Hahella sp. HNIBRBA332: one gene and its partner. The protein of the gene in region 1 interacts with the protein of each later gene in a pairwise test. Links are inferred from orthologs where the notes say so. Each region holds a gene or a part of one and is shown in the gene's direction. Other genes may lie near its edges.

What was found. The genes of interacting proteins can lie anywhere in the genome.
Region 2: the proteins of clpA (region 1) and O5O45_RS17365 interact in binary tests that used the Escherichia coli proteins (3 or more experiments, as listed by UniProt). The link is inferred for Hahella sp. HNIBRBA332 from one-to-one orthologs.

Annotation. Positions count from the first base shown.
Region 1 is NZ_CP132203.1:1,169,784-1,174,656, forward strand. Bases 1,845-4,873 are described here. They hold clpA (ATP-dependent Clp protease ATP-binding subunit ClpA), read left to right. Parts: upstream 1,845-2,233; coding sequence 2,234-4,513; downstream 4,514-4,873. Other genes in these bases: clpS (ATP-dependent Clp protease adapter ClpS), read left to right, coding at 1,845-2,215; infA (translation initiation factor IF-1), read right to left, coding at 4,672-4,873. In the rest of the region: icd (NADP-dependent isocitrate dehydrogenase), read left to right, coding at 1-914; O5O45_RS05470 (cold-shock protein), read right to left, coding at 1,123-1,473; more of clpS, read left to right, coding at 1,835-1,844. UniProt on the Escherichia coli protein: ATP-dependent specificity component of the ClpAP protease. It directs the protease to specific substrates. It has unfoldase activity. The primary function of the ClpA-ClpP complex appears to be the degradation of unfolded or abnormal proteins.
Region 2 is NZ_CP132203.1:3,930,544-3,938,414, forward strand. The notes cover bases 1,910-5,356. They hold O5O45_RS17365 (response regulator), read left to right. Parts: upstream 1,910-2,282; coding sequence 2,283-5,156; downstream 5,157-5,356. Other genes in these bases: cysM (cysteine synthase CysM), read right to left, coding at 1,910-1,974; recO (DNA repair protein RecO), read right to left, coding at 5,195-5,356. Outside these bases: 23S rRNA (uracil(1939)-C(5))-methyltransferase RlmD, read right to left, coding at 1-976; more of cysM, read right to left, coding at 1,084-1,909; more of recO, read right to left, coding at 5,357-5,911; GTPase Era, read right to left, coding at 5,929-6,843; rnc (ribonuclease III), read right to left, coding at 6,840-7,520; O5O45_RS17385 (DUF4845 domain-containing protein), read right to left, coding at 7,517-7,871. UniProt on the Escherichia coli protein: Member of the two-component regulatory system UvrY/BarA involved in the regulation of carbon metabolism via the CsrA/CsrB regulatory system. Phosphorylates UvrY, probably via a four-step phosphorelay.

The DNA of each region.
Region 1 (4,873 bases):
TGAACGTCGCATTACGGCAGGAACTTGATCTCTATGTCTGCATGCGTCCAGTGCGCTGGTTTAAGGGCGTGCCGAGTCCAGTCGTAGCGCCTCAGAAGACCGATATGGTGATCTTTCGCGAGAACTCAGAGGATATCTACGCCGGGATTGAGTGGAAGGCGAACAGCCCTGAAGCGCAAAAAATCATTCGTTTTCTGCGCGAAGAAATGGGCGTCACCAAGATCCGTTTTCCTGACAATTGCGGCATCGGCATCAAGCCTGTGTCGGAAGAAGGCACTAAGCGCCTGGTGAGAAAAGCGATTCAATACGCGATTGATAATGACAAGCCGTCAGTGACTCTGGTTCACAAGGGCAACATTATGAAATTCACGGAAGGGGCGTTTAAGGATTGGGGATATGAGTTGGCGGTGGAGCGTTTCGGCGCGGAACCTTTGGATGGCGGGCCATGGCATGCGTTCAAAAACCCTAAAACCGGACGCCAGATCGTGATTAAGGACGTGATCGCCGATGCATTCCTGCAGCAAATCTTGATGCGGCCGGAAGATTACAGCGTCATTGCGACTCTGAACTTGAACGGAGACTATATTTCCGACGCCTTGGCGGCGGAAGTTGGTGGGATAGGCATAGCGCCAGGCGCGAACATCGGCGGCAGTGTGGCGTTGTTTGAAGCGACGCACGGTACGGCTCCCAAGTACGCTGGCCAGGACAAGGTGAATCCGGGGTCGTTAATCCTATCCGCAGAGATGATGCTGCGCCATATGGGATGGGAAGAGGCGGCGGACCTGATTTTGAATGGTATGGCGGGCGCTATCGAGGCAAAAACGGTGACATACGACTTTGAGCGCTTGATGCCGGACGCGACATTGCTGAAAACCTCGGAGTTTGGCGATGCGGTTATCAGACACATGAAGTAGGATTCTGCGTGCAGCGGAAACTAAAAGCCCCGCAGGTAGCGGGGCTTTTTTTCGCCGTCTCGTTTATGTTTATCGCCATGGTGTGACGTACATAAAAGATGATGGCGCAAAGGCGGTGATTTGGCCGATTGATGTCGCAAGCAGGGCAAAACACGCCCCGTACAAGCCGGAGCATGTTTGGAATTACAAGTATCCGGATGGTGCTAAGCTAGGCGCTTGCGGCCATTGGCGTCCTTGAATTCTCTTTTGATTTATTCTCGACTGATTCGGCTTTTGCGGCGCTTTCAGGGCCTTCCGCAGTTTCCGTTTCAGGATCTATCGAGGATTTTTCTGGTTCGGATTCTAGCGGAACAATATTGACCGCGTGGAATCCTTTGCCGCTGGGCTGTGCGTCAAAATTAACAGCTTGTCCCGCTTTCAGCGTCTTGTATCCTTCCATTTGGATTGACGAGAAGTGGACGAACAGATCTTCTTTGCAGAGATCGCCGTTTCCTTCATCAGCGATGATAAAGCCGTAGCCCTTGGCATTATTGAACCATTTTACTTTACCTTGAGGCATGATCGACTCCCTTGTCTCCATAGAGATGGGCTTTTACCCTAGTTATTTTTGTCTATTGGCCAGTCCACTCTAATTTTACTACTTTCGCTTTACTACTGAAGCACCGGTAGCAGCAGTACAACAATTCGAGTATCTCGGCCTAGTTTGCTACCAATGCAGATAGTATTATAAAGCAGCGCATATTGAAAGTAACCGGCCAAAAGGCTGGGCCCATTGAAGTTTGGATGGGGCGACTCCACTTTTATAATTGGCGTATAGTGTAGTTGGCGGGCAGTTATTGTGTTGCAAAAAAGAGCTCAGAGCTGGTTGCCGGAAAGTTACGTACTACTGCAAAAATTTAACTAAATTATTCAATCCGGCTATGGGTAAAGTTGAAAATAGTCTACTAATATTAAATCAGGACAACGATGGCCTGGAGGATGAAGGAAACCAAGATGGGGACCATCCGGGAAGCTTAGCGCTGGCGCCTGAAAAACCGGCGTTGAAGCGGCCTTCGATGTATCAGGTTGTGATGCTGAATGACGACTATACACCGATGGACTTCGTTGTTGAGGTGTTGATAAGGTTTTTCAACATGTCGGAACCTAAGGCTACGCAAGTTATGCTGGCGGTGCATACCCAAGGGCGTGCAGTATGTGGAGTGTTCACCAGGGATATCGCTGAGTCGAAGGCGGCTCAGGTAAACCAGTACTCGTCCGAGTGTGAACACCCTCTGCTATGTGAGATAGAAAGAGCGGATTAGTCATTCCTGAGGTGCCAAATGCTAAGTAAAGACCTCGAATTAACTCTTAATGCAGCTTTCAAAAGCGCGCGCGAGAAACGTCATGAATTCATGACGGTCGAGCACCTTTTGCTTGCCCTGCTCGACAATGATTCTGCGCTGAAAGTGTTAACAGCATGCGGCGCGGATCTGGGTCAGCTGCGTAACGAGCTTTCGGAGTTTGTTGATTCGACTACGCCGTTGATTCCGAACAATGATCCAGAGCGGGAAACTCAGCCGACTCTTGGTTTTCAACGGGTGCTGCAAAGAGCCGTATTTCATGTCCAGTCCTCTGGCAAAAAAGAAGTGACTGGCGCTAATGTTCTGGTCGCTATTTTTAGCGAGCAGGAAAGTCAGGCGGTGTACGTGCTGAAGAAACAGAACGTCGCTCGTATTGACGTGGTTAACTATATCAGTCATGGCATTTCCAAAGTTTCCGGCGACCGTGAACAGGATGAGGAACACGAACACCAGGAGGAAGGCTTGGAAGAGGGCGGCGGTTCAAAACCTTTGGAATCGTACGCAACCAATCTGAATGAGCAGGCCAGACTGGGGCGGATTGATCCTTTAATCGGTCGTGACAAAGAGCTGGAAAGAGTCATGCAGATTCTTTCGCGCCGGCGCAAAAACAATCCGCTATTAGTGGGTGAGGCCGGCGTTGGTAAAACCGCCATCGCTGAAGGTTTGGCGAAACAGATTGTTGAAGGCAATGTGCCGGACATCATCAAAGACGCCGTGGTTTATTCTCTGGACCTTGGCGCGCTGCTGGCGGGCACCAAGTACCGCGGCGATTTCGAAAAACGCTTTAAAGCCTTACTGAAAGAGCTTAAGCGTCAAGCCAAGTCCATTTTGTTCATTGACGAGATTCACACTATTATCGGTGCGGGCTCGGCTTCCGGCGGCGTCATGGATGCGTCAAATCTATTGAAGCCGTTGTTGAGTTCGGGCGAAATCCGCTGTATTGGTTCAACGACCTTCACTGAATTCCGTGGCATATTTGAGAAAGACAGCGCTTTGGCGCGTCGTTTCCAGAAGATTGATGTGGTTGAGCCTTCCGTCAACGATACTTATCTGATTCTGAAGGGCCTTAAAAGGCAGTTCGAGAAGCATCATGAGGTCGAATACACCGATGCGGCGCTTCGTTCTGCAGCGGATCTGGCGGATCGTTATATTAATGATCGTCATATGCCGGATAAGGCGATTGACGTTATTGATGAGGCAGGCGCAAGTCAAAGGCTGAAGCCTGAGGCGGATCGCGCCAAGATCATTGATATCCATATCGTTGAGAGCGTCGTGGCGTCAATCGCCAGAATACCGCCGAAAACTGTTTCATCTTCAGACAAAGATAAGCTGCGTAATCTGCAGCGTAACCTGAAAATGGTGGTGTTTGGTCAGGATCCCGCAATAGAAGCGTTGGTAACTGCCATCAAGCTTTCCAGAGCGGGGCTTAAGTCAGAAGGTAAACCTGAAGGCTCATTCCTGTTTGCTGGTCCCACTGGGGTTGGTAAGACGGAGGTGACTCGTCAGTTGGCTAAGATCCTGGGTGTGGAGCTGGTGCGTTTCGATATGTCTGAGTACATGGAAAGGCATACCGTTTCCCGCCTGATTGGCGCGCCTCCCGGCTATGTTGGGTTTGATCAGGGAGGGTTGTTGACCGAAGCGGTCAATAAGAATCCTCACTGCGTGTTGTTGCTGGACGAGATAGAGAAGGCGCATCCGGAAGTCTTTAACTTGCTTCTGCAGGTGATGGACCATGGCACCTTGACAGACAACAACGGCCGCAAAGCGGATTTTCGTCATGTTATTCTGGTAATGACCACCAATGCTGGCGCGGAAGAAATGAGTCGTCGCTCCATTGGCTTCCGGTCTCAGGATCACAGTACTGACGGCATGGAGATTATTACTAAAACCTTTACGCCTGAATTTAGAAACCGCCTTGACGGAATCATTCAGTTTGGTCCATTGGACGCCACAACTATCACTCATGTGGTGGACAAGTTCCTGACCGAAATGCAGGCGCAACTGGACGACAAGCGCATCCTTCTTGAATTCGACACTGAAGCCAAAGCGTGGCTGGCGGTGCATGGATATGACGAGAAGATGGGGGCGAGACCGATGGCTCGGCTTATTCAGGAGTGTATCAAGAAACCTCTTGCCGAACAGATCCTGTTTGGAGATTTGGCGGAGTGTGGCGGCACTGTGTTTGTCAGCGTGAAAGACGACAAACTGGACTTCAAATATGTGCCGGAGCGTGAGTTATTGGATGAATCTACGCCGTAATCAAAAGAGCGTTAAAAATTAAAAAAGGGGCGATAAGCCCCTTTTTTATTTCGCCTGATTAAATCGCCAGATAGTCACCGGTGATTTATAAATTTTCCCATCTACAGAACATGTAGCAAAAAATCCTGGCGGCGTTATGGGAAAATTTATGTGAGGTATTAGCGGGCGCGGTATACGATGCGACCTTTGCTCAGGTCGTAGGGGGTCATTTCTACTTTGACTTTGTCTCCGGTCAGGATGCGGATGTAGTTTTTACGCATTTTTCCAGAGATATGGGCAGTAACGACATGACCATTTTCGAGTTGAACCCTGAACATTGTATTGGGAAGGGTGTCAATGATGGTCCCTTCCATTTCAATA
Region 2 (7,871 bases), 2.8 Mb from region 1 along the record:
CCTCTACCCCTACGACATGCGCCGCCGTACGGGCAATAGGCAAAGTGAAGTTACCCAGTCCGCAAAACAAGTCGAGGATGGTCTCGCCAGCCTGCGGCTGCAACCATTCCAGAGCCTGCGCCAACATACGGCGGTTGATATCGCGGTTGACCTGAGTGAAGTCCATAGGATGGAACTGCATCGTCAAATCATAGTCGCTCAATTGATAACTAAGCAGCTCCTGACCATCTTTCGGCCATAGTTTGGCGACCGTGTCAGGACCTTTCGGCTGCAAATAAATTGCCAACCCGATTTGTTCTGAGAAATCGATCAGTTTTTGCAAATCTTCTTCAGTGAGCGGGTCCATGTGACGAATCACCAAGGCGCAAACATCATCACCCGCCGCCACTTCAATCTGAGGAATACGTTGATAGCCGGAGAGGCCTCGGATCAGCGCTTTCAGTTCAGGAATGCGGCCGCCGACGGACTCGATCAATACCGGGCATTCATCAATGGCGGTCAGGAAATTACTGTAACGTTCGCGGAAGCCCACAAGAACTTCATCTCGCTTGGCCACGTAACGTACGCCCAGTCTCGCTTTTGTGCGATAACCGCGCCCCGCGCCCACCAAGGGAGGAACAACCTGTTCCGGCTTTAAATCGCCAAAATGGCGCAAGTGGTCCAGTAATACAGACTCTTTGTGTTTGATCTGAAAGCCCAGGTTAACATGCTGCATGCTGCAGCCGCCGCACAGTTTGGAGAATTGGCAGTCAGGCTCAATACGTTGTGGATGCTGCGTCAGCACTTCTTCTACAGCAAGCTCATCATAACTGCGACGACTGTTTACATATCGCGCAGTCACGGTTTCGCCGGGCAAAGCACCTTCGACAAACAGGGTTTTGCCGTCTTTATGGGAGACGCCACGCCCTTCGTGACTGAGAGATTCGATTTCGCAGGTAATGGACTCTTGGGGTAACTTCTTTCTACGACGAGACATGCTTATAAACCTGGGCTATGGGGCCGATCTGAATAAAAAGCCGGCCATTATAGCGGCCTCCCTCAACAGATATAAGGGCTTTGGCGTCGCGCTCCGGCGCAACAGCTTTAGCTGCGGAATACGCCAGTAGACAGGTAGCGGTCGCCCCGATCACAGATAATGGCGACGATCACCGCATTTTCAACCTCACGGGAAATTCGCAACGCTCCAGCGATGGCGCCGCCGGAAGACACGCCACAGAATATGCCCTCTTCCCGAGCCAGGGCGCGCATGGTCTCTTCGGCTTCCTGCTGGGCGATATCCAAAACCAAATCCACTGACTCCGGCTGGTATATTTTGGGCAGATACGCTTCCGGCCAACGACGAATGCCGGGAATGGACGCGCCATCGGCAGGCTGCAGACCCACAATCTGAATTTCCGGGTTACGCTCTTTGAGATAGCGAGAGGTCCCCATAATAGTGCCGGTGGTTCCCATAGAACTGACGAAGTGGGTAATAGCGCCACTGGTTTGCCGCCAGATTTCCGGGCCCGTTGTCTTGTAATGCGCCAGGGGATTATCCGGGTTAGCGAACTGATCCAGCACCTTGCCTTTACCTTCGGACTCCATTTGCTTGGCGAGATCGCGCGCGCCTTCCATCCCCTCTTCTTTGGATACAGAGATGATCTCGGCGCCGTAGGCGGTCATCGCCGCGCGCCGCTCTTCACTCATATGCGCCGGCATGATCAGCACCATACGGTAGCCTTTGATCGCTGCGGCCATAGCCAAAGCGATCCCGGTATTGCCGCTGGTCGCCTCAATCAATGTATCGCCAGGCCGGATGTCGCCCCGATTTTCCGCTTCCTGGATCATGCTCATGGCCGGACGGTCTTTGACTGATCCCGCCGGATTATTTCCCTCAAGCTTCGCCAGAATGGCATTACTGGTGTCGCCGGGTAGTCTCTGTAGTCGAACAAGCGGTGTGTTTCCAACGTAGGATTCAATCGTGGGGTATGACATCTTTAACGTTCGCTTCTTTTTAAATTCAATCAATTAGCTGTAGAATCGGAAATGTCCTTGTCCGCTGCGGCGCCGCTGTGACAATGACGCGACGTCGCCTGAGCAAAAATCCGGTCCCTGTTACGCCATCGAACCATTGACGTCGATAGCCGCGCTCGGACTTGATATTGGCCGAACATCGGCCATGATAAGCAATAATCTGAGAGTGGCGATATATTCTTTTTTAATATAAAAATCACTTTATATCATAAATACCATAATATGCCGTTTACCCGCGCCTCCTCTACAAGCCGCCGAAGGGCCCCTGCATGAAACGCTGGGGGATAAAAGTAAAGGTCATTTTATTGACCTTGGCGCCATCGCTCACCATTGCGTTCACGTTGTCCGCAGCTTTCGTATTTACACGTTTGGACGACCTTAGCGACGTGCTCCTGGAGCGCGGCTCCGACTCCGCCCGTCACCTCGCCAACGCTGCGGAATACGGCGTTTTCACAGGAAACCGTCGTCAATTGATTGGACTGACCAACGCCGTACTGGAAGAGAAAGACATTCGTTCAGTCTCGATCTACGGGCGCCAGCGCCAGATATTGGCCCATGCCGGCCCGCGCATTCAGGAAGAGCATACGATCCCCGCCAGTTTATCCACTCAGCTTACGATTTATTCCAGTGAGGATGTGCTGCGCTTCACCGCGCCGGTCACCTTGCAAGACCTCAGTCTAAGCGAGGACGCCAACCTGCAGGAGTCCGAAGCCTCCAATGGGCTGCAGGATAATATTCTGGGGTGGGCGGTCATTGAAGTCTCCCGGGCGCCAACCCAGGTCGCCAAGTATCGGACGATTCTCTTCGCTGTCAGCGCCGTGTTCAGCGCTATTATTGTATGCACCATCCTGGCGCTGCGCTTAAGTCGCGACCTTACCTCGCCGCTATCTCAAGTGGCGCAAGCGCTCACTCGTATAAAAGAAGGCAAACTGGATACTCGCGTCTATATAGAGGCCAGCCCCGAGCTGGCTTTACTGCAAGACGGCATCAATTCTATGGCGGAAGCGCTCGCCAAGGCGCGCAGTGAGATGCAGCAAAATATAGATCAGGCCACGGAAGACCTGAGAGAGACCCTGGAAACCATAGAAATTCAGAACATTGAATTGGACATGGCTCGCAAGGAAGCAATTGAAGCCAGTCGAGTGAAGTCCGAGTTTCTCGCCAACATGTCCCACGAAATCCGCACACCGCTTAACGGCATCATTGGATTCACGCACCTTCTGCTGAAATCTAACTTGGGACCACAACAACGGGACCAGCTCAACACCATTCTGAAATCGTCCGAGATCCTGCTGACGATCATCAACGACATCCTCGACTTCTCCAAAATCGAGGCAGGCAAGCTGGTGCTGGATAATACTACCGTCAATCTTCAGGAAATCGTGGAAGACGTTCTCACCATGCTCGCTCCCGGCGCCCACGAGAAAAACCTGGACTTGGCGGGCCTCGTCTATTCCGACGTGCCCAGCCACATCATGGGCGACCCACTGCGCATCAAACAAATCGTCACCAATTTGGTTAACAATGGCATTAAGTTTACCCAAAGCGGCGAAGTAGTGGTGCGTGTCATGCTGGAAGACGAATCCGATGAGCGCTCGCTTATCAAAATCACCGTCACAGACAGCGGCGTAGGCCTCTCTCGCGTTCAGCAGCAGACGCTCTTCAGCGCCTTCAGTCAGGCGGACGCGTCAACAGCCAGGCGTTTCGGCGGCACCGGCCTGGGCTTGGTTATCTCCAGACGCCTGACCGAACAAATGGGCGGTCAGATCGGCGTTGAAAGCGAGCTGGGCAAAGGGTCTACATTCTGGATCGAACTTCCCGTCGAAATCGCCCCCAATCAACCAGACAACGAACTCAACCACCGTTTGTTCGAAGGTGAGCGCGTCATCTATCTTGAGCACCAGAAGAAAACCGGGCTGGCAGTGGAACACACCCTCAATAAGTGGGGCTCCAACGTCACTCAGGTGGACAATATCAAAGATCTGGCGGACAAGGTGGAAGAGGCTCAACGCAAAGGAGAAGGCTTCGCCGTCGCCATAATCGGCCTGACCCGCCATCACTTGCGATCAAACTCATACCTGCAGACCGTGCGTAAGCTGGAATATAAACTCGACTGCCGCACACTGATACTGACGCCCACCATCGATACCGGCAACGAGGAACCGCCAATACTGACTGACGCTTCGACTTTCCTGATCAAACCGGCTTCACAGCGGCGTCTGGCGAATGCCCTTAGCTGGCTGATCGAAGGACGTTCTGACGAAGAGGAAGCCCCATCGGCGATAACCATCAAACAGTTGAACGCCACCAGTGGCCGCAAGCCGCTGGTGTTGGCGGTGGACGATAACCTCGCCAATCTCAAACTGGTAGAGGCCTTCCTGTTGGACCTGGGCGCCGTAGTAGAGACCGCCATGAGCGGCTACGAAGCCCTCACCAAAGCCAAGCAGAAGCGCTTTGACGTGATTTTCATGGACGTACAAATGCCCGGAATGGACGGGGTGGAAACGACAATCAAGATTCGAGAGTTCGAAGCCGGCAAACGACGCACGCCCATTATCGCCCTCACCGCACACGCAATGTCAGAAGAACGCAAGCAGCTATTGCAAAGCGGCTTTGACGACTATCTCACCAAGCCCACCAATGAAGATGAGCTGCAGCGTATTATAGAGCGCAGAACCGGTTTCCAGCTGTCTCCACAACCATTGCTATCGCCACAGCCTGTTCGAGAGCCTGGGAAGATAAAACCATCGGTAAAAGCCGCCACCGAGCCGTGCGTGGATATTCGCAGCTGCGTCACTCTTGCCGGAGGCAAAAAAGGCCTGGCGGAAGAGTTATTCTCCATGCTGCTTGAAAACCTGCCGGAAGAACGCAAATCTATTGAGAGCGCCTGGGAGCAGCGAGATAGAGCTGAATTACTGGAGCGCGTCCACCGCCTGCATGGAGCGACGCGATACTGTGGAGTCCCCTTGCTGCGCAACGCCGCAGCGGAATTGGAAGGACAGATCAAGCGCGACGTAGAGCCGCTGGAAACGGCTGTTTCCGCACTTTTTGAAGAGATAGAAAGAGTGCTTTACTGGTCAGACAGGAATGACTGGCAAACAGAGTTTAGAGAATATCAGACTCAATCAGCCCCGCAGTCTTAGCTAGATTTGGGTTCTCGCGACTCTTGCCTTGACGGTGTTTAGCCCTTGGAAAGCTTGAGGTAGCTGCGCATCAGCTCTCGGGAGTGTAGAGGACGACCGCCTAACAGCTCATCAATACACCGGCGCGTCATTCTCTTGGCGGCGGTAAGACTCCCAGGAACAGACCAGTCCCGGTCCGCCATCGCCAGCAGATGGCGACCTTCAATCACAACTGAGTATGGCTCTGGTATTCGACTAACGCCTTCAGTAAGGGAAAAGTAATAGGCGATATTTTTTTTCACGACATCCCCTGTAGCGCTCTCCACACAAAAGTCTACGCCAAAACCTAATTCATTCAGCAGCGTAAACTCCAGCTCCCGTATTCCAGGCTCCAGATTCGTTTGTGGAAGTGATAAGAAAGCCAGACTCGTTTTATAAGCGTCAAAAACGTCTCGACAGCTTTCCAGTGGCTGCAGCAACTTCAGCAACAACTCATTGAGGTAAAGGCCAGCATAGAGAGCTGCTCCCGCCAAGGGATAACGAAGGCTGGTGGTCTCGCATCGAATAAGGGATTTAAGTTCGCCGCGCCCTCCCAGCTCAACCTCCAGCTCGGTGAAGGGTTGCAGCGTATTTGGACCGCCTTTCCTTCGGCCGCCGCCTTTCATAACCGCGGAAGCTTTGCCGTCAGCCTCTGTAATCAGATCAACAATCTGGCTGCTTTCGCGGTACGGCCGACTATGCAGCACGTAGGCGGCCTGAAGCGAAACCCGGTGCATAGCGGCCGATAATTCCGTTAACGGTCGTCGTAACCCAGGCTTTGCAAGGCGCGCTCGTTGTCGCTCCAGCCGGATTTTACTTTTACCCAGGTTTCCAACATGACTTTGCTTTCAAACAACTTTTCCATGTCCTTACGCGCATCGGACCCAATACGTTTGATTCGCTCTCCTTTCTGGCCGATCACAATCTTTTTCTGGCCTTCTCTTTCCACGAGAATCAGGGCGCTAATACGTAACAATGCGCCTTCACGCTTGAATTGCTCGATTTCCACAGCAATTTCATAAGGCACTTCGTTGCCTAACTGGCGCATGACTTTCTCACGAATAATTTCCACCGCCATGAAACGTTCGCTGCGATCAGTAATTTGATCCTCAGGGAAGAAATGAACTCCCTGCGGCAGCATTTCGTTAATAACGGCTTCCAATCGATCAATATTCAACCCACGCAGAGCGGAAAGAGGAATAATGTGCTGAAACTCACACATTTTCTGCACTTTGTCGATAAATGGCAGCAAGTCGTCTTTATTTTCCAACTTGTCCACTTTATTGATCGCTAGTATGCGCGGGCGATTCACCTTGGCGACTTTTGACAAGACGTAGTCGTCTTCTTCCGTCCAACGCTTTCTGTCAACGACAAAAACGATCACATCCGCATCTTTGATCGCTGAAGAGGAGGCTTTGTTCAGCACCCGATTAAGCGCTTTCTTGTCCAGCTGGTGCAGACCTGGCGTATCCACATAAATAGCCTGATAGTCACCCTCTGTCTTGATGCCCAATATCTGGTGCCGGGTAGTTTGCGGCTTCTTGGAGGTAATGCTGATCTTTTGCCCCAGTATATGATTCAGCAGGGTGGACTTGCCTACGTTCGGCCGCCCAACGATCGCCACATAACCGCAGCGGCTGTTCTCTTGCGAATTTACGTCAATACTCACTGATCCACTCCTAACGCCACCAAAGCTTGCTTCGCCGCCTTCTGTTCCGCAACTCTCCGACTGCTGCCGGTCCCTTCTGTCGAGTCAGGCAGGCCGTCTATTTCACAACGTACATGGAAAGTTTGAGCGTGCGCCTCCCCCTGCACGGAAATAACTTCGTAGCGAGGCAGATTGAGCTGACGCGCCTGCAAGTATTCCTGCAAGCGTGTCTTGGAGTCTTTCTGAGTATCTTTCAGGTTAAGCTTCTGCAAACGGGTTTCAAACCAGTTCAACACCCTGTCTGTGCAGACTTCAAAGCCTGCATCCAGATAAATAGCCCCAATAATGGACTCCAGCGCATCAGCCAGGATAGATTCCCGGCGAAAACCACCGCTCTTCATTTCCCCCGACCCCAATCGCAGATACTCACCCAAATCAAATTCCCTGGCGATTTCAGCCAGAGTCACTCCTTTCACCATTCTGGCGCGCAAACGACTCAACTGCCCTTCCCGCGCCTCTTCAAAACGACCAAAGAGGTAATCGGCGATAATAAAATTGAGGACAGAGTCCCCTAAAAATTCCAAGCGCTCATTATTACGACCACCGAAGCTGCGGTGGGTGAGCGCCAAAGTGAGCAAGGCAGGCTCTTTAAATGTATATCCGAGCGCACGCTGCAGTCTTTCCAGCTTAGCTGTCACTGATTATTGGCTTCCAATTGGTGATTAAATGAAACGACAGCATCAATATTACTCACGATATTGGTTCGGACTTCATATATTAGCGCCACAACAACCTTTGTTTTTTCACGAGTGATTTTGATATTTTTTTTGTCAAAATTACGCACATTGTTGACAGTGAAGTGTTTCTCTAAACGAGAGACAATCTGCTCATTTGATAGCTTGGCCAGATCAGACTCACGCTTCAGGCCATCTAAAGAAGAAGAAACCGCAAAGTCATCAAGGTATATCGGCCCTATTTTCAACCCTAAAGTGATAACAGAGATACCTATCAGCATCCAAACTAACACCATGAGAAAAGAAGCGCCCTGT